DNA from 4 places in the Corallincola luteus genome. Region 2 is predicted to be linked to each of the others. Evidence: predicted binding sites of a transcription regulator. Region 2 holds the regulator's gene; each other region holds the start of a gene.
The links. The regulator FliA, encoded in region 2, starts transcription of late flagellar genes. The targets are predictions, from matches to a motif close to CTAAAGNTNNNNNNNNNNNNGCCGATA.
Positions count from the first base shown of each region.

Region 1 (5,319 bases), 390 kb from region 2:
GTCGACCACGATTAATATTCTTGCTGATCGTATTATTGCCAAAACTGGTAACGAGCCGGCAGTAACTAAGGCGCAGCAGCGCATTAATCTGCAGAATGGTGTGGTGCTAACAGACACCCCGGGCATGCTATGGCCTAAGGTGGAAAACGAAAATAGTGGTTATCGCTTAGCTGTGACGGGGGCTGTTAAAGACACCGCAATGGAGTCTGATGACGTTGGTATGTATGCAGCGGACTATTTGTTGCTGGCTTACCCTGAGCAACTGAAACAGCGCTATCAGTTGCCAGAGTTACCGGAGACTGGCTGGGATCTGTTGGAAATGATAGGGCGTAAGCGCGGCTGTTTACGTTCCGGTGGCAAGGTCGAAATGAATAAAGCGGCGGATCTTCTGTTACATGAAGTACGCGCAGGTACGCTAGGAAAAATCACCATGGAGACTCCGGATATGGTGATTGAAGAAGAAGCGTTGATAGCAAAACGTCTAGCGGAAAAAGCGGCGAAAGATGCACAACGCAAAGCTAAATTTAAAGGCCGTCGTTAAACGGGCTTTGGGCCGAGAAGAATTGAGGAGGGATGGTCACGATGGAAAAGCAGACAGAAATTGAAGCGGCGGTGTTACGTCGTTTATTAGCTCATTTAGACAGCCGTAAAGATGTTCAAAATATTGAGCTGATGAACCTATCGGGTTTTTGCCGTAACTGCCTATCAAAATGGATGGTGGCGGAGGCTGCTCAGCTGGATGTGGCGGTTGACACTGACGAGGCCAGAGAACACATTTACGGTATGCCTTACAGTGAATGGAAGGCGAAGTATCAAAAAGAAGCCACTCCGGAACAGTTGGCCGCTTTTAATGCCAGCCAGAAAAAATAGTCAGGCGTGGGATGAGATCGCTGCGTTGCCAAACTTGGGAGTTGTATCGGCGAAAATGTTACTTGCAGCCGGTATCGCTTCTTTGACTGAATTACAGGCATTAGGGGCTGTTCGCTGTTTTCTGCGGGTCGAACAGCAGTTGTTAAAGCCACCCAGCTTGAATCTGCTTTATGCGCTTGAAGGCGCGCTAGTTAACACCCATTGGTGCACTGTTAAACGGGAGATGGGAGGGCAGCTTATTCTGGAATTAGATGCTGCCCGGCAAGCGCTTAAGGCTTAAAGATACGTGAGCTTAGTCTCTGCGTAGTTTAGGTTTGGTGGAGATCGGTGTGGGGTAACGCTTAACCACCCAATAGGTAGAAAAGATAAAGGTGGCTATGGTTGCAGATTGTATTAAGGTTGCTCCTTCGCTGCTTAATACGCCGCTGCTTAGCGCGGAAAAGGCCACCAACATAGAGAATTCACTGGCTTGCCCCAAGCGAACCCCAAGCTGTTGAGATATCGCTCTATCTTCACCCGTCCAGATAAATGCTTTTTTAAAGCTAAGCACCTTCAGCCCTACTAATACTACGCCGAAACAGAAGCCGGACAACATTAAAAATGGTGCCATACCAGCGTCAAATTGTGCGCCGATGGCAAAGAAAAATAGGATCAGGAAAAACTCCCTTAATGGTTTCAGGTGCTCAGCGATGGCCATCGCCACTTGACTGACTGCAATCGATAGGCCAGCTAAAAAGGCGCCAATCTCGTATGAGAGACCAAGTTGATGGGCGGCTTCCGCCCAAAACAGACACCACGCCAGAGTAGCGACAAATGTGTACTCCTGGATCACATCAAAGCGGCGGAACAGTGGCAACACGATGAAGCGCACCCCGGCAAAGGCCAGTATGGCGATGCCAACTAATTTCACTAGCAGCATCGCGAATGTGGTGAGCATCGCTTCACCTGCATCAATATTCAAAAACAGGATCACCATGATAGCCAGAATATCTTGCAGCAGCAGTACACTGGTCATCACCTCACCAATGTGTTTGTGATGCAAGGCCGTTGTGGGGATCAGCTTCAGGCCAATGACGGTGCTTGAAAACATGAGTGCCGCACCTATCACCAGCGCTTCTTTTAGCGGCATCCCCATACTGAGGGCAAAGACAAAGCTGGCGCTAAAAAATAGCAGGGAGGTGCCGAGGGTAATCAGTGCTGTTTTCTGAAATAGTAATAACAGCTTTCTGGGTTGCAGATGTAAGCCAAGTAAAAACAGCAACAGGATCACCCCCACATGGGCGATCTGTTCAATGTTGTTGGCATTAGGGATCAAGTCAAAGCCGGATGGGCCGATGAGGATCCCGGCAACAATGTAAGCAAGAATGATTGGCTGGCGAGCGTACAGGAATGCAGTGCCAATAATGGCAGCACTGACCACTATCATGGAAAGCTGTATGACTATGGTGTCAAAGCTGATCTGCATTATTTATCTTTATCCTGCGGGTACTGCTTTCATCCGTATCTGCAGAATAACCGGAAATGGGTATCAATTGGCAATATTCTTCTCAGCAAAGGCACGGTGATAGTCTTTCAAAAATGTGATCCACGTTGGAAAAAATGTGCTGTTTCAGTGAGTTATACTATCATTCAAAAATGATTAAAGTCTGTACAATTTGGGCCGATAACCTAAGCGTATAATTTTAACTTTTTTATGCCGATGGCTGATCATAGAGCCGCTCATTGATGGCAATGGGCTGGCTAGTCAGTACATAGGGCTAAGGTATGATGATGAATAAGATCCCAGACCTGATGAATCTGTTGCGTCCACAGCCGGGAACTGCCGGCCGCTTGGGTCAGCCACAGAATGATGCTGCGGGTGGCCTGAAGTCGGCCCCGGGTTTGGTTTCGCAACCCGGCGAAGATGTTTCTTTGCGCTCGCCATTTCAAGTTGCGATGCGCTCTTTGGCCGATTCAGTCTATAAAAATTTGCCATTTTCGCCGCAACAAACGGCATCGTCAGAGGCTCCGGTTGAAGAAAATACCGGTGGTTTTGATTACGAGCTTGTGGCTACCAATGTGACTTCCTATATCGAAAAGGCGGTTAACCAAGCGCGGGAGCGCGGTGAAAGCGATGAGTATCTCGAAGATATGATGGCGCAGGCTCGCATCGGTGTAGATCAAGGCTTCGGTGAAGCGCGCGACGAACTTGAAGATATGGGCATGATGAGCGAAGAGCTGGGGAATGGCATAGATAAGAGCTATGACTTGATCCAGCAACGTTTAGGCGAGTTCGAGAAAGAGCTGTTTGCTGGTGATGAAGTGGCGTTATCTTCACCGCAAGTAGAGGTTACCCGCAGTAGTTCCACAGAAAGTTATAGCAGCGGTGGCGACTTCAGTGGCGCGCAGTTAGTGGGGCAGGCTGCCTCCTATCGGGTTGAAAACAGTGCTTCTTTGGAGCTGTTCACCAAAGAGGGGGATAAGATCGCTATCAGTTTCAATGCGTTACAAGCCAGCTCTATGGGGATGGGATATGCTTCGAATGATAACGGCGAAGCACTTATTTCTAGCTACAGCAATGAGTCCTCGTTTGGCTTCTCTTTTTCCGTCGAAGGCGATCTGAGTGAAGAGGAGATGGCAGCGATCACTGATTTTATTAATCAGGTGGCTGGCGTTGCCGATTCATTCTTTGCAGGGGACTTTGATGCAGCGTTTGATAAAGCTAATGAACTGGGCTTTGATGATTCACAAATTGCATCATTCTCAATGAGTTTGGAACAAACCCAAACGATAGCGGCTGCGAAGGTGTACCAGCAGGTACAAGATCAGCCAGCAACCACACAGCCTGGGGCGGGAGCGAGTTCCTTGTATGACATCATGGAGCCACTTAGTGAATACATTAAACAGTTTAAAGAACTGATAGAGCAAAGCGAGTCTATTTTTGCAGAATCCACTGAGAAATCGACTGCGGCTATTGACCAGGTAGCTGAAAAAATTCTGCCATTTCTACAGCCAGAACAGCAGGACGCGGCCAATCGTTTTCAGGAGTTTAACCAACGGTTGCTGCAAGCTCTTGAGCAGTTAGAAGCACCGGTTCAAGCGCCGCTTGAATAGTTGCTAGCAATCCCTGTTGGGTAGCAAGAAGGGCCAGCATTGCTGGCCCTTTTTTATATCTGGCGCAGAGGTTTCTAAGGGGGGACCCCTCCGACTAGGCTAGATTTTGACGGGCTTGCTTGCTTACTAACCGCTATACTTTTCTCCACGTAGACTTGTTATGGGAGGATTTATGGCTTTTCGCCATGGCATTAGTAGGGAGCAATTTGCCCTAAAAATATCTTTGATTGCGACTTTGATAATGGTCGCTCTTGGCATCAGCTTTGGCTTGCTCTCCGGCTCTTCCGCTATTTTGCTCGACGGTTTTTTCTCTCTCTTTAGCACTGCAATGACAGGCCTTGGCCTTATCACCAGTTACCTGGTAACGCGCAACGAAGATCGGCGCTTTCAGTTCGGTTATGCCTACATTGAACCCTTGGTGACAGCACTAAATGGCATCGCTATTTTGCTCATGTGTGGTTTTGCTATTTTTTATGGTGTCGAAGCCATTTGGTCTGGTGGGCATCATGTTGTGTTGGCACTCGCGTTACCTTATGCCTTGTTAAGTAGCCTGTTGTGTTGGTGTTGTTACGCTTTTATGCGGCGTGAGAGCCGTCGCACTGGATCCTCGTTGCTAGAGATCGATAGTCATGAGTGGCTAGTGGATGGTTTGTTAAGTAGCGTCGTACTCGTCGGCTTTGTTGTGGCGCAGGGGCTAACTTGGTTTGGCTTCGAAAGCTGGGTTAGGTTTGTTGACCCGATATTGATGCTGTTATTAAGCAGTGTCGCTTTAATTCTACCTCTCAGGGTGCTATTCCGGAGCTTAAAAGATCTACTCGCGATAGCACCAGACGACGACTTTGCCCAGCAGTTGCCATGTAAGTTGGCGGTTGTTAAAACGCAGCATGAACTGCGAGGCTACCGTCATTACCTTTCTCGCTCCGGTCGGCGCTACGATCTGGAGGTTAACTTCTTAGTCGCTCAGGATTGCGAATTGTCGATGGCGGAACAAGATTTCATTCGGCGCCGCTTATGGCAAGATTTGCAACAGCAGCAATCCGATTTGTGGTTAACGGTGAGTTTCACCGCTAATCGTCGCTGGTTGTAATCGTTGCGTTGTCGTGGGGCGGTTTCTGAATAGGAGCGGATGGTAAGCCGTTTTCGGCGCCTGCCTTTGTATTAATCTATCGGTTTTAGTTTACCAGGGAGATATTTTTTGACGCATTGAATGCAAATTTTTTGACTCTAATGCTATTCGGTATCACTAACATCGTGCTATTTTTGAGCAACTAACATGACTTTATGGGTAAAGAAGTTATTTCTCTACTCTTTCTCAATTTATCTTATCGGGATATGGATATGAAACACCCGTTCCAT
Region 1 is NZ_SJXE01000001.1:833,096-838,414, forward strand. Features, by position in the region: gene ylqF (ribosome biogenesis GTPase YlqF) at 1-541, shown strand, start outside; gene EZV61_RS03675 (DUF1244 domain-containing protein) at 583-870, shown strand; gene EZV61_RS03680 (TfoX/Sxy family DNA transformation protein) at 851-1,150, shown strand; gene EZV61_RS03685 (cation:proton antiporter) at 1,163-2,335, opposite strand; gene EZV61_RS03690 (DUF5610 domain-containing protein) at 2,641-3,963, shown strand; gene EZV61_RS03695 (cation diffusion facilitator family transporter) at 4,136-5,050, shown strand; gene EZV61_RS03700 (alpha-amylase) at 5,302-5,319, shown strand, end outside.
Region 1: EZV61_RS03690 (DUF5610 domain-containing protein) is a predicted target of FliA. The motif match lies at 2,510-2,536, and genes of this name have one in related genera.

Region 2 (5,319 bases):
CAAACTCGTCATCCGAGATCTCATCATCACCAGCTGCAGGCGCAGGGTCCGAAGCTGGTGTTGCTGGTACATCAGGTTGACCACTGTGCTGACCTTTACCGTGCAACTGGTCTAATAGCGCTTCAAATTCATCATCGGTAATATCGCCATCATCTGCCGATGGTGCGGCGGACTCAACGGTAGGGCCACCACCTGGGCCATGTAGCTCATCTAATAAGGCTTCAAATTCATCATCTGAAATCTCATCAATGCCACCTTCCGCGCGATGCTGCTCCGCTTCAACCACCTCAGGGTCATTGGCGAGCTCTTCCACGACATCTTCAACGACAGGTTCAGATTCGGGTTCAGCAGGGGCTTCTGCACCTTCAGGCGAACTGAGACGATGCAGCTCGTGTAATAGCTCAGGGTCAGCGGCTGTGAGGGGTTCACCACCTTGAACCTGACCAAACATTTCATTGACGCTATCCAACGCTTGAAGGATCACATCCATCAACTCTGGGGTAACTTGTCTTTTTCCTTGGCGCAATACGTCAAAAACGTTCTCTGCGCCGTGGCAAGCATCCACAAGTTCAGCCAACGAAAGAAATCCTGCACCGCCTTTTACCGTGTGAAAGCCACGGAAAATTGCATTTAACAGGTCAGAATCTTCCGGATTGTTTTCCAAATCGACCAACTGTTCTTGCAGTTGTTCGAGAATTTCACCGGCTTCTACCAGGAAGTCCTGGAGGATTTCCTCATCAACTTCAAACCCCATGGGCGGCTTTCCCCTTAAAATCCGAGACTGGACAGAAGATCATCAACATCATCTTGATCGTTGACTACGTCTTCTCTCTCTGCTGCATCAACTATCGGGCCTTCAGCCTCAATTTGAGATGCACTGGTTTCTTCCACTTTCTCTGGAGCACCGAACACTTTCAGCAGATGAATGAGGTTGTCCTCAACTTCTGTTACTAATTCGATGACTCTCCGTATTACCTGTCCGGTTAGATCCTGAAAATCCTGCGCCATCAGAACCTCGGTCAGACGTTCTCTAAGTACATCTGAGTCCTTTTCGGCAGATTCAAGGAAATCATTAAGACTATGGCACAACTCTTTGAACTGACCCCGCTCTATCTGCCTCTCCATCAAGGATTTCCATGATGGCATTAGCTTGGCAAGCTCTGAATGCATACGATCAGCGATGGGCAGACTGGCATCCACGGCGTCCATCGTGCGGTTAGCCGCATCTTCAGTTTTCTCTAAAACGTAATTTAATCGTTGTGTCGCATCTGGAATATCGTCAGTGGCCAACTTACCTAAGCGCGGATCAAGTTGAAAATCCTGCAAAGCGTCATGCAATTGGCGTGTGAGTTTGCCGACCTCGGAAAACAGGTCGCTGGAGAACGCCGGATGCGACGTTGAAAGTAACTGCTGCGCCTTCGCTTCTTCCCCTTCTTCTAGGAGTGAAACCAAGTGTTTAGCCTGCTCAAGCGTTAAGCTTGGCAGATTTGAATCAGCCATAAAGCTCCCCTTTGCACCGCATTAACCCAGACGCTCAAAAACCTTGTCGAGCTTTTCTTTCAGCGTAGCGGCTGTAAAAGGCTTCACGATGTAACCGTTTACTCCGGCTTGAGCAGCAGCGATGATCTGTTCTTTCTTCGCTTCCGCTGTCACCATGAGTACCGGTAAGCTTTTCAGCTTATCGTCAGCTCTAATAGCACGTAATAAATCAATCCCCTGCATGCCTGGCATATTCCAGTCGGTGACAACAAAATCAAAATCACCACCCTGTAACATAGGCAGCGCAGTGTTGCCGTCATCGGCTTCATGAGTGTTGTTAAAACCCAGATCCCGCAGCAGGTTTTTGATGATGCGCCTCATCGTTGAGAAATCATCAACGATCAGAATTTTCATGCTTGTATCCAAGACGCCCTCCAGTGAGCTTTACGTGACTGTGACGCAACACAATGTTGGTCAGCTAGTCCAATGTTTCATTCTGGCTTTAAGCCGATGCATCGCCTGCGAGTGAATTTGACTGATACGTGATTCACTCACGTCCAGTACCTCCCCAATTTCTCGCAGATTTAGCTCTTCATCATAGTAGAGCGATAACACCAGCGCTTCCCGCTCTGGTAGGCTTTTGATGGCGGTCACAAGAGCGCTTTGAAAACGCTCTGATTCTATGCCATCAAAAGGCAGACTTCTTGTCGTATCCTGATCTCCGCTTATCACATCATCGGATACACCGAGATCTTCTAAGCCTATGATCTTCCCTGTACTTACTTCGTTAAGAATATGATGGTAGTCCTGCACCGTGATATCAAGTTTTTGAGCGATTTCTGTGTCCAATGCATCACGACCGAGCTCTTGCTCCAAGCTAGTGATGGCATCAGCAACACGCCGACTGTTACGGTGGACGGAACGAGGGGCCCAATCACCCTTACGGATCTCATCGAGCATGGCTCCACGAATGCGGATCCCGGCAAAGGTTTCAAAGCTAGCGCCTTTGGTGCCATCATAGTTTTTGCTGGCTTCCAGCAAACCTATCATGCCCGATTGGATCAAATCATCCAGCTGTACATTAGCTGGCAAACGCCCTTTGAGGTGGTGCGCGATACGCTTTACCAAACCAGCGTGTTGCTCAACAATCGTTTGGCGCTGCTCTGCGATATAGGCCGCGGCTTTATTCACGCGTTTATTCTTCGATTAATTCAGGGTTCTGTAGCAATTGTTCAATAAAAAACTCTAAGTGGCCTGTCGGTTGTGATGGAATCGGCCAATTCACAGCCTTGGCTGCCAAGGTTCTAAAAGCAATAGATGCAGCAGATTTTGGAAACGCATCAGCTACCACTTGTTGCTTACGTACCGCTTTACGCACGTTTTCGTCAAAAGGAATGGTCGCAACCAACTCTAATGCGACATCGAGAAAACGATCCGTGACTCGCGTAAGTTTAGCAAACAACTCCTGACCTTCCCGCAAGCTTCTCACCATATTGGCGACAATCTTAAAACGGAACACGCCGTGTTCGCGGCTTAATAGCTTGATCAACGCATAGGCGTCGGTAATTGAAGTGGGTTCATCACAAACCACCACCATGACATCCTGAGCTGCGCGAGAAAAACTCAACACCATCTCAGAGATACCTGCCGCAGTATCAACAAGCAGGACATCAAACTCCGTCCGCAATTCGCTAAACGCGCGGATCAGTCCAGCATGTTGCGTTGGCGACAATTCAACCATTGATTGTGTGCCAGAAGAGGCTGGAACGATCTTGATACCTTTGGGACCATCCAACAGGATGTCATCCAAATCGACTTCACCAGAAAGCACATGGGATAGATTATGCTGCACCCGCAGGCCTAGCATCACATCTACGTTACCCAAGCCTAAATCGGCATCCAGCACCAATACCCGCTTTCCCTGTTCGGCCATGGCCACTGCGGTATTGATCGACACATTCGTTTTGCCTACGCCACCTTTACCACCGGTGACGGCAATTACTTTTACCATCTGAGCGCGCTTCATTTTTCTTAAACCACTCGCCTGGTCGGAAAACTCATTAATCATATAATTCAGAATTCATCTCACTGAATGCATCGGTTGTCCAGAGATAACCCTCACCCTGGCTATTACTTTCCATCAGCTCTGTTGCTTTCGTCACAAGATATGCAGGATCTGCGACCTGAATATCTTCTGGAACCCTTTGTCCATCGGTAAGATACCCGATTGGCAAAGCGTTTTGAATTGTAACACTTAGAATTTCCCCTAAACTCAAACACTCATCAAGTTTGGTGAAAATACAACCTGCCAGCGGTATGCGACGGAAGTGAGAAACGGCTTCTTGTAATACTTGTCGCTGAGCCGTTGCCGATAACACCAAATAGTTCTTAATCTGATGCTCACTATTACTCATCAATGTCTGCAACTGTTCTGTCAAACGAGTATCACGCTGTCCCATTCCCGCGGTATCTATTAATACCAATGAGCGATGACGCAACTGGTGTAATACATTTGCTAACTCATCAGCGTCTTTCGCGACTTTTACCGGACAACCAAGAATACGACCGTAAGTCGACAGCTGCTCATGAGCACCGATACGGTAGGTATCTGTTGTAACTAACGCCACCTGATCCACACCATATTGCATCGCATAACGCGCAGCGATTTTGGCGATAGTCGTGGTCTTACCAACCCCTGTTGGTCCCAACAGGGCAACAATACCGCCGTCACGCATGATTTCATCATTATTAGTCAATAATTGGTCGGCGACCAGCTGTTGAACTTTAGGCCATGCTTCATGCCCGGCCATATCTTCGGGAATATAGCAGGCCAGTTGGTCTGCCAGTTCATCAGCAAACCCCATGCTTTTAAGCTGTTTAACCAGCATGGCACGCATTGGCTCTCTACGCTCAACTTCTTGCCACATCAACCCAGACAGTTGGTGTTCTAGAAGTTTACGCAGCTGCGCCATCTCAGCTTTCATCTGCTCCATGTCACTATTATTGCTGCCACGAGAAGGCGACTGAGGTCGCAATGAAGCCGCCGCTGCAGAACGTTCAAATTCGTTACGTTGACCGATGGGCTGCGGCGCTTGTCTCGAAGCCAATGGCCGTTGTGCAGAAGCACCCATAGGCGGCATTGACTCATCAGCTGACGATAATGCCTCTGGCGACATGGCTGACTTGTTCTGACGAGATAACAGTGCCTGGAGGGAATCCGCTACAGGCTCCTGTTCTGGCATCTTCTTATGAATACGCGCTTCAGCAATTGGCTTTGGCGGTTGCTGACGAGCGACCTGATTCAATTTGTTTCGTAAGCTGGCGAATGATGGCTCACCTTCCATGCTTGCCGCCGGCGCTGCTTTTTCAGTTTTCTTTTTCGCGGCGTCGTAATCAACGGCAGCAACAATTTCAATACCACCGGTCACTTTCTTATTGGACATGATGACAGCATCCGCACCCAAGGTTGCTTTAACTTCGTTTAATGCTGTGCGCATATCTTTGGCAAAAAAACGCTTAATCTTCATGTCCTACTCTCCGTTGCCAGGCAACTTCTACTGTCCGATAGACGAGATAATCTTTATCTGCTTGTCGTCAGGTATCTCCTGATACGACAGCACTCGCAGGCTAGGAATTGTATTCTTCACAAAACGCGATAGCGTTGAGCGAAGGATCCCTGAGGTCAGTAAGATGGCTGGTTGCCCTGCCAATTCTTGCTGCTGGGCTGATTCAATCAAAGCCCCCTGCATCCGCTCGGCCAACCCAGGTTCAATACCTGCACCTTCATTTCCGGCGGCCTGCATAGACTGGTGCAACATCTGTTCCAACTCTGGCGCCAAT
Region 2 is NZ_SJXE01000001.1:1,224,236-1,229,554, reverse strand. Features, by position in the region: gene EZV61_RS05430 (chemotaxis protein CheA) at 1-754, opposite strand, end outside; gene EZV61_RS05425 (protein phosphatase CheZ) at 769-1,500, opposite strand; gene cheY (chemotaxis response regulator CheY) at 1,522-1,905, opposite strand; gene EZV61_RS05415 (RNA polymerase sigma factor FliA) at 1,954-2,670, opposite strand; gene EZV61_RS05410 (MinD/ParA family ATP-binding protein) at 2,675-3,547, opposite strand; gene flhF (flagellar biosynthesis GTPase FlhF) at 3,540-5,006, opposite strand; gene flhA (flagellar biosynthesis protein FlhA) at 5,034-5,319, opposite strand, start outside.

Region 3 (5,319 bases), on a different contig from region 2:
ACATCACAAAGGCGCGCCAAAATGAGACTTAAAACTTTCATTTATGTAATTAAATTACAATTGATCCATATCAAGCATACCTAGATAGAGGCATCTATACTCTCAGCCACGCAAAAAATTTATTAAACAGGCTTACCGAACAGCAGCAAAAGCTGGACTATACTCTACATCTCGTTAAGCTACGGCTTTTGTAAGTAAACTGTTGGTCTGTTTAATAAATTTCACATCTCACCAGGAGACACAGTCGATGCCTGTCACCAATATGGAAGAGTTAAACGCTCTTGTTGAACGCGTCAAAACGGCACAACGTACATTTGCAACATACAGTCAGGAGCAGGTTGATCAGATCTTCCGCGCTGCTTCTCTAGCTGCTTCTACTGCTCGTATCGAGCTGGCCAAAATGGCTGCAGAAGAATCAGGCATGGGTATCATGGAAGACAAAGTGATCAAGAACCACTTTGCTTCAGAATTCATCTACAACAAGTATAAAGATGACAAGACCTGTGGCGTAATCGAAAGCAACGAAGAAGGCGGTACTATTACTATCGCTGAGCCAGTAGGTATCGTTTGTGCGATCGTTCCGACCACTAACCCAACCTCTACTGCCATCTTTAAAGCGTTAATCTCGCTTAAGACTCGCAACGGTTGTATTTTTTCTCCGCACCCACGTGCTAAGAACGCTACGAACTACGCAGCGAAACTGGTTCTGGATGCCGCAGTAGCTGCAGGCGCACCTAAAGACATCATCGGTTGGATTGATCAACCGTCAGTTGAACTGTCTAACGCCCTAATGACTCACAACGACATCAACTTGATCCTCGCTACGGGTGGTCCAGGTATGGTGAAAGCAGCTTACTCTTCTGGTAAGCCAGCGATCGGCGTAGGTGCAGGTAACACACCTGTAGTTATTGACGAAACTGCAGATGTTAAGCGTGCTGTTTCTTCCATCCTTATGTCTAAGACATTCGATAACGGTGTTATCTGTGCGTCTGAGCAAGCAGCCATCATCGTTGAGTCTAAGTACGACGAAGTGATCGCTCGTTTCGCTAAATATGGCGCCGCTGTATTGAACAAGTCTGATGCAGACAAAGTACGTAAGGTATTGATGATCGATGGCGCGTTGAACGCCAAGATTGTTGGTCAACCAGCATATAAGATCGCTGAATTAGCAGGCGTGACTGTACCTGTAGCGACCAAAATCCTTATCGGTGAAGGTCTTGAAGCGTCATACGATGACGAGTTTTCTCACGAGAAACTCTCTCCAACGCTGGGTGTTTACAAAGCGAAAGACTTTGAAGACGCTGTTCGTCAAGCTGGTATCATTTTGGATATCGGTGGTGTCGGCCACACTTCTGTGCTCTATACCGACCAAGACGCCAATGCTGATCGTATCGCTTACTTCGGCGACAAGATGAAGACTGCTCGTATTCTTATCAATACGCCTTCTTCACACGGCGGTATCGGTGACCTTTACAACTTCGAACTTGCACCATCACTGACCTTGGGTTGTGGTTCTTGGGGTGGCAACGCAATCTCTGAAAACGTAGGTCCTAAGCACCTAATTAACAAGAAAATTGTTGCTAAGCGAGCTGAGAACATGTTGTGGCACAAACTACCTAAATCAATCTACTTCCGTCGTGGCTCTCTGCCTATTGCAATGGACGACCTGGAAGGTAAGAAACGCGCACTTATCGTTACTGACCGTTTCTTATTTAACAACGGCTACATTGATGACCTTCGCGCTATTCTTAAAGATAAAGGCATGGAAGTTGAAATCTTCCACGAAGTAGAAGCCGATCCTACTCTGACTATCGTGCAGAAAGGTGCTGAGGCATGCCACAGCTACCAACCTGACGTTATCTTGGCTGTTGGTGGTGGTTCACCAATGGATGCGGCGAAGATCATGTGGGTTATGTACGAGCACCCAGAAACAGACTTCGCAGACCTGTCTATGCGCTTCATGGACATCCGTAAGCGTATCTACAAGTTCCCTAAAATGGGTTCTAAAGCTGAACTGGTTTGTATCACTACCACTTCAGGTACTGGCTCTGAAGTAACACCTTTCGCAGTTGTTACAGACGACAAGACTGGCCAAAAATACCCACTGGCTGACTACGAATTGACACCTAACATGGCTGTTGTAGACGCCAACTTAGTTATGGACATGCCGAAGTCTTTATGTGCCTTTGGTGGTTACGATGCTGTGACTCACGCTATGGAAGCTTATGTTTCTGTTCTCGCAAATGAGTACTCAGATGGCCAGGCGCTGCAAGCACTTAAACTTCTGAAGCAGTTCCTGCCAAGTTCATATCAAAATGGCAAGGCTGATCCAGTTGCTCGTGAAAAAGTTCACAACGCAGCCACAATCGCTGGTGTTGCTTTTGCGAATGCTTTCTTGGGTGTTTGTCACTCAATGGCTCACAAACTGGGCGCAGAGTTCCATGTACCTCACGGTCTGGCGAACGCACTGTTATTGGCTAACACTATCCGTTTCAATGCCACTAACACACCAACTAAGCAGACTGCATTCTCACAGTATGACCGTCCAAAAGCCCGTGCTCGCTACGCCGAAGTAGCTGATCACCTGGGTCTGGGTGGTAAAAACACTGAAGAGAAAATTAACAACCTGCTGACTTGGTTGGAAGAGCTGAAAGTTGAGTTAAATATCCCACTGTCAATTAAAGACGCGGGTGTTGACGAAGCAGCATTTATGGCGAAAGTTGACCAATTGGCTGTTGACGCGTTTGATGACCAGTGTACTGGTGCCAACCCTCGCTACCCACTGATCAGTGAACTGAAGCAGGTATTGATCGACTCCTACTACGGTCGTCCATACCAAGAAGGCGATGATAGCGCTGATGCCCTGAACAAGGCCGTTAAAGCTAAGAAGTCACCTGCTAAGAAGAAGTAATTTCTAACTTAGTATGAAAAAGCCCGCTTAATAGCGGGCTTTTTTATGCATGAAACTCACGGAGACAACTGTCACGGCTAGGTTTCGTGATTTATAGCGCTGTTTGTGAGCTGCTATGCAGCTTATTCAGTAGTTCAATCATCGGCTCGCTCGAAGAGTATTCAGACTTTGGGCAGACGTCAGCCCGTTTCCAATGAGGCAGAATATCGAGAATATCCGCAGGTAAAGAGTTATCGTCCTCTTTCTTAGCCACTAACGCCGTCGGCGCGAGCGCAGCGAGTAGCCTTACGTCAGTGATCGAACCACCTTCAGCAAATAGTTGACTCTGATTTGTCGCACGCAGCATCGTTTCAGCATCGCTGAATAACGGCGCACTCTCTGGTAACGAAAACTCTTTCCTTAATTGCGTCTCATCTGGCGCGGGTTTGATACTGTCAAAACAAGCAAACTGAAACTGCGGCTGATCAAGCACATCATCCGACAACATACTTAGCAGATAAGCGAACTTAGCAGAATCGCCGCTACCAACCGCTTTATTTAGCGATTGGCCGAGCTGAAGCTCATTAACGATGATTGACGAATTGACCTGTTCGGACTGCACAATTCTTTTCCAGTATGAAACCTAACTTCATATCGGCTTCATTATTAGATTCTTTAACTGTTTCTCTTCCAGTTGTTGATCAACGCCACTCAACGCATTGACATCGCTATGCTATATTCCAGCGAAGGGACTAATCCGCAGCTGTAAAGGAAGTGAACTTGAGCCTGACCCACTCCCACGTGCTTGTAGTTGATGACCAACGTTCATTTCAGGTAATGCTTAAAGGCATGCTGAATAATATCGGCTTTAACAACATCGAAATGTGTGAAACCGGTGAGCAAGCCTGTAAGTACTGTGATGACCGCCCTTTTCAACTGCTCTTAGTCGACTATAACCTGGGCGTAAACAAAAAAAATGGCCGCCAACTTTTGGAAGAGCTGCGCGGGAAAGGGCTGATTACAACAGAGGCTATCTTTATCATTGTGACGGGTGAAAATAGTCGAGCCATGGTTTTGGGGGCGTTAGAAAACCAACCTGACGACTACATAATGAAGCCATTTTCCCAACGTCAGCTCAGTTCACGTATCGAGAGAGCGCATCAAAAACGACAAGCGATGCAAAGTGTATTGCAGCCGTTAAACGATAAAAACTACCCAGAAGCAATTGCAGCTTGTCATACGTTGATCGCCGCGGGCAGCAAATACAGCAACCATTGCAAAAATTTATTGGCTGAACTCTATTGCAAGGTGGGGCAGTATGAGAAATCAGAACAATTTCTAAAAGCACTGTTAGCCGAGCGAGATATCACGTGGGCAAAAGTAGCATTAGCCAAAGCGCACATGGGTCTGAAACGTTATGATGTCGCCATCCAAACACTGGAAGAGTTGCTAACCCAGCACCCATTACTATTAGATGCTCATGATCTTAAAGCACAATGCCAATATATGCTCGATCAACCAGAACAAGCCCTGCAGTCTTTACAAGATGCAGCAGAGATATCTCCCCATTCGATTGAAAGGCAGCAACACATAGCTCGGTTATCCCGGGAAGTTGAACTCTCAGAGCTAACACAAAATACCTATCAAACAATCTATGAACTAAGTAAACGTTCATTACATCACAACGTCGAACACCTGCTCAATTATGTACGGAGTACGTTTGAAGCAGCAGAGAGCGCAGAGGAAGCGACCCGGCGTCACAAGTACCAACATGAAGCCATGAATGCGCTATTCCGTGCTAGACACGATAATCTCTATGGGAATTTTGACTTTGCAACGTTTGAAGGGCTCTGCCAAGCCAAGCTTGAAGCTGCGAAAGGTGAATTAATCAAAGCAAAGAAAAGCTATTACAACGCTTTGAAAGGGCTTGTCGAGCAAGGGAAGGACAAACTACCCATAGAGTTTTCCGGTGAAGGGCTGATAACACTATGCCAGATTGGCGAGTTTGAAGAGATGCAACACCTCGCAGAGCGAATGCAAAAAAGTACTAACTTAGGCACCTATGCTCGCGACGCACTACAAAGCTATCAAGCGGATGACGCACAACATGAACGGGTTGCGCAATTCCGCCAATGCCACCAAGACGGTAGCAGATATTACGAGCAGGGCAATTACGACGCAGCCGTGCGCGCATTTCGCACGGCGCTTAGCCTCGCGCCAACCAATACCGGTGCTGCACTAAATATGATCCAATCACTATTGCAACTTTGTAAAGCGGAGAAAAAGCCACACGAGCTGCTACGCGAATGCAAAGAGTTTTTCCGCTTGCTCGACGGCGTCTCCCTCCCCTCGCGCCACAAAATACGCTATCAAGACCTAAAGCAAAGCTACAACAAGCTTCAACAAAAATAGTAATTTTCTTTTTCAAT
Region 3 is NZ_SJXE01000004.1:240,431-245,749, forward strand. Features, by position in the region: gene adhE (bifunctional acetaldehyde-CoA/alcohol dehydrogenase) at 215-2,911, shown strand; gene EZV61_RS10660 (VC2046/SO_2500 family protein) at 3,003-3,512, opposite strand; gene EZV61_RS10665 (response regulator) at 3,671-5,302, shown strand.
Region 3: EZV61_RS10660 (VC2046/SO_2500 family protein) is a predicted target of FliA. The motif match lies at 3,543-3,569, and genes of this name have one in related genera.

Region 4 (5,319 bases), 190 kb from region 2:
TTGTAGTGAATGAAAGTTGGAACGACGGTGTCCCAGATATGGTCATGTTGACCATCAACATTTAGGCCCGATGTGGGACCCAGGGTTGAGTCTGAAGCGGGAGAGCCTGCATCTCCGAGGGCGGCGGCAGTACCCACCAAAGCGATGGTTGCCGGTACTGAGAAGCCAAGTGAGATAGCTAGCGGAACATACAGTGTGGCTATGACAGGTATGGTTGAGAACGAGCTGCCAATACCCATGGTGATCAATAGGCCAATCACTAACATGGTGATGGCAGCTAAGGCCTTACTTTCACCCATCCAGCCGGAGACCACGGATACTAAGCTCTCAACATCGCCAGTGCCTTTCAAGACTGCGGCGTAGCCAGCGGCGCTGATCATAATGAAGCCTATCATCCCCATCATTTTCACTCCTTGGGTGAATAGCGCTTGAGTGTCGGTGAGTCTAATGCTTCGACCGATCCAAAGAATGATTAGCCCGGTGAGAGAGCCAATGACTATGGATTCAGTTAAGAGTTGTAATACCAAAGCGCCAGCGATTGCTGCTAACGGAACCCACACCTGGCGTGGTTGCTTGTCATGCTGCTCAGGTTCTACTGCTTTTATTGCCGCTTCATCATAGTGGCGCTTTTTCCGATAACTGAACATCGCTAGGCCAAGGCCGATAAACATGCCGCAGGCTGGGAGCAACATGGCTGGCGCAACGGCTGAAGCGTCAATCGAAAGGCCGTTAGTATTAAGGTTAGTCAGTAGGATCTCGTTAAGAAAGATACCGCCAAAGCCTACCGGCAGTAGCATGTATGGGGTGGTTAGACCGAAGGTGATAACGCACGCGACTAAGCGGCGGTCGAGCTTCAATTCGCTCATCAGGTGCAACAGGGGAGGAACAAGAATAGGAATAAAGGCGATATGCACAGGAATGATGTTCTGTGATGATACGGAAACCGCGAGTAGAGCAAACAAGAGTAGGTGTTTGGCCCATAGTTTCTGTTTTTCATGCTCACCACCACCGAGCTTGTTTATCACATGGTCAGCAAGGTAATCAGTAATGCCGCTATTGGAAAGTGCCGCTGCAAATGCCCCCAGCATGGCATAACTGAGTGCAATGCTAGCGCCATTGCCTAAGCCGCCATTAAAGGCTGATAGGGTGTCAGACAATGATAAGCCGCCAATAAGTCCGCCTGCGAGGGCACTGACGATCAAGGCAATAACCACATTGACGCGAAACAGACTTAAGGTGAGGACAAGAAGCACTGACAGAACAACAGCATTCATTTTCTATTCCAGTAATTTACTCGATTGGCTATTCTCCTAAACAGCGCCATGGGATGCCAGTGGAATTTATTTTTCTTTTGGCTATGTTATGTTTCCAGCATGACCAGTTTTTAGGCAAACAGCAGTAATATCCGACTGAAATGCTTGGTTACTTTTCAGTGGAACCGTATAATCGAAAAACTGATCTGAACTGATTACAAAACCGTAGGTCGGATGACCTGACATCATATAAAAATGGAGAAGCGACATGAGTGTACTCGTAGGCCGCCCAGCCCCTGATTTTACCGCACCAGCAGTATTGGCAAATGGCGATATTGTTGACGCATTCAATTTGAAAGAGACGATTGCTGGTAAGCCAGCGGTTATTTTCTTTTATCCATTAGATTTTACCTTCGTTTGTCCTTCTGAGTTGTTGGCATTCGACCACCGTATGGCTGATTTCGAAAAGCGCGGTGTTGTAGTTATCGGTGTTTCTATCGATTCTCACTTCACTCATAACGCATGGCGTAACACACCAGTAGATCAGGGCGGTATTGGCCCGGTTAAATATCCACTGGTTGCTGATATCACTCATTCAATCTGTCAGGCATATGACGTTGAGCACCCTGAAGCAGGTGTTGCTTTCCGTGGTTCATTCCTGATCGATAAGAATGGCGATGTTCGTCATCAGGTAGTTAACGATCTGCCGTTGGGCCGTAATGTTGATGAGATGCTGCGTATGATCGATGCACTGCAGTTCCATGAAGATCACGGTGAAGTTTGCCCTGCAGGTTGGACTGAAGGTGATAAAGGCATGGATGCAAGCCCTGAAGGTGTTGCAGCGTACCTGTCTGAGAACGCAGATAAACTGTAAATCACTCCGGTGACAAAAAAGGCTGCCTTATGGCAGCCTTTTTTATTTAAGTTGTTACGCCTTAACGTCAATTACTCAGCGTCGCCCGTTTCTTCATCGACATCTACCACTGGCCACCCGCCCAGAGACAGCCAACGATTAATGATCGAGCAGAATAGTTCAGCTGTTCGTATCGTGTCATATTCGGCACTGTGTGCTTTGCTACTGTCAAAATCGATTTGCGCCGCTTTGCAGGCTTTTTGCAGCACGGTTTGACCATAAGCAATACCAGCCGCGGTTGCGGTATCAAAAGTGGCAAACGGGTGGAATGGGTTACGTTTGATATTACAACGTGCCACGGCCGCATTGAGAAAGGCGTTATCAAACGCTGCGTTGTGGGCAACCACGATTGAGCGGTGACATTCCGCCGCTTTTTGGCTTTTCCTAACTAGTTTGAAAATCTCTTTTAGCGCTTCACATTCCGCGACTGCATTGCGTTCAGGATCATTCGGATCGATGCCGGTAAAAGCTAAAGAGCTGGGATCCAGATTGGCCCCAATAAATGGAGAAACATTAAAGTGGATCTTCTGGTCGGGTGTTAGAAAGCCGTCATCATCCATCTTTAGAGTGACGGCGGCTATCTCAAGCAAAGCGTCGGTTGCGGGGTTGAAGCCCCCAGTTTCGATATCTATAACGACGGGGAAGTAACCACGAAAACGTTGATGTAGCGAACGCTTAACTGTGTCTGACATACAGGCTGATAACCACTTTAGCTGAGAATGGAAAGCGCAACAGTATCGCAAACCCTGACGTTAACATCCAATCCAGATCTTGCTAAAGAAAGCGGCGTTGATGCCGATAACAGGTTAATATGATGTTGTATACCAAGTTAATTGGGTGAGTTATGCGTTTAAACCTTAGCCTTATTGCGATAGCGCTAATAGTGAGTCAGCAGGCCAATGCTGGCGTGAGAACGTACGCCGCGGGCTTAGAAAATAGCCAATGGGCATTGGCGAGTGATTCGCGGCTTGAATGCCGTCTAGAGCACAAGGTGCCCCATTACGGTGAAGTGAGTTTTAGTAGTAAGGCGAATAAGCTCATCAATTTGAACTTCGATTTGGATATGCGCTTGCAACCGGCCAAGAAAACCCCTGTGGCTTTGCGTTCGGTACCGCCAAGTTGGAAACCTGGATTACCTACTGCGCGCATAGGCAAAACAACCCTTTATCGCCAGTTTGAAGGTCGTGTGGATCAACAAAGTGCTTGGGTTATGTTGCATGAGTTGGAGAAGGGGATGCAGCCCACGCTCTATTACAGCGATTGGAACCAACGCAACGATGAGGTTGCGGTTGGTCTCTCCGCTGTCAATTTCCGTCAGCAATACTATGACTTCCTTAGCTGTGTTGATAATTTGCTGCCATACAGCTTCGATGATATCTCCTATACGGTACTGAATTATCAGTCCAATAGTGACAAATTGAATAAAGAGTCGCAGCGTAAGCTGGAGATGATTGGTGAATACCTGAAGCTTGCACCAACGATCGAGTTAGTGCTGGTTGATGCTTACAGCGATAGTTATGGTGGACGCTGGCACAATGAGCAGCTTTCTATTAAGCGGGCGCAATCGATCAAAGACTACCTTAAAGAGCAGGGGCTTGATGATAAGCGGATCCGTACAGAAGGGCATGGTGAGAAACGTCATATTGCAACCAACGAAACAACGATTGGTAGAAATACTAACCGACGGGTTGTGATCCGTATGAGTCGTTAAGACCGTTCATTTCCGCTCTACTTCCGTAGATAAGCAAAAGCCCCGACATTTCGGGGCTTTTTCGTGTTGTATCGGGCGGGCTATTACTGCTTGGTTTCCATTAGTGTGATGACTTTGCCATCACGCAGAATAGTTAGCACTAAGGGATCTTTTTTCTCCATGGCTTGCATCGTTTCACGCACGTTAAACAGTGACTCTTCGTCACGGATCTCAATGCCATTCACAGCCAGTAATACATCGCCCCCCAGCAACAGGGTTCTGCCCATCACTTTGACTGGTAAGCGTCCTGGTCGCAGGCCGATCAGATCCGTTGGTGAGAAGGGCACGACCTGTTGCACTAAAGCGCCATAGCCCTGTGGAATATTCAGTACCCGCGCCAGTTCCGGAGTTAGCGGTAAAGCAGTTAAACCAGCATAGGGCAGGGTACCTTCGTCAATAATTGCCTGAACCGTTTGTGTAGCAACAGCAAAGCCTAAGCCTTCGAAGCCACCACTTTGACTCAAAATGCGGCTGACAATACCGATCACCTCACCTTGCATATTAAACATCGGGCCACCTGAGTTGCCTTTGTTTATCGCCGCGTCGGTCTGCAGGAATACCGGGGTGATATTACGAGATACCTTTTCTGGGCCTTCTCTTCTGCCGCTAACATAGCCGACAGAGAGGCTGTGACTGACACCGTAAGGGGCACCGATCACCATGATCCGCTCACCGATCCTGAGGGTTTTTGAATCGCCTATTTTTACCGGTTTAATCCCCTCCGGTACTTTGTCGAGCTTGAGCATCGCGAGATCCGCTTTATGCTCGATCCAAAGAATTTTGGCGAAACTTATATCACCATTCGTGAAAATGACTTTCACCTCTGTGGCTGTATCGACCACGTGGGCTGCTGTCAGCACCTTGCCTGAATCGGAAATCAGCACACCTGAGCCGAGACCGTTACTACTTGTTCTGTTGCCGGTCTTTTCCGTTTGAATCGCCTTCACATGCAGTTCAACCACACTGTCGTTGACCTTGGCGAAAATATTAGCGACATCGTCTTCACCAGCATTGCTGGCACAGGCGGTAAGCAACATCACAATCGCCATGATGAGCAGAGAGGGCAGCGTGGTGTTTTTTCGTTGTAAAGCGAGTTCCATTAGTTGCCCAACCCTTTTCCGGCGAACTTCTTGTTAATCAACTCGATCTTGTAACCATCTGGATCTTCAACAAATGCAATTTCGGTTGTTCCGCCTTTTACCGGACCTGGCTCGCGGGTGATATTTCCGCCAGCGGTACGGATCTTTTCACAGGCTCCATAAATATCATCCACTTCAATGGCGATATGGCCAAATGCTGAGCCTAAGTCATATTGGTCGGTGCCCCAGTTATAAGTTAGCTCTAAGACTGCACCGCTACGTTCATCACCGTAACCAACAAAGGCGAGGGTGTATTTGTACTCT
Region 4 is NZ_SJXE01000001.1:1,418,383-1,423,701, forward strand. Features, by position in the region: gene EZV61_RS06340 (Na+/H+ antiporter family protein) at 1-1,274, opposite strand, end outside; gene EZV61_RS06345 (peroxiredoxin) at 1,522-2,127, shown strand; gene rnt (ribonuclease T) at 2,199-2,858, opposite strand; gene EZV61_RS06355 (flagellar protein MotY) at 3,011-3,877, shown strand; gene EZV61_RS06360 (S1C family serine protease) at 3,961-5,016, opposite strand; gene gloA (lactoylglutathione lyase) at 5,016-5,319, opposite strand, start outside.
Region 4: EZV61_RS06355 (flagellar protein MotY) is a predicted target of FliA. The motif match lies at 2,941-2,967, and genes of this name have one in related genera.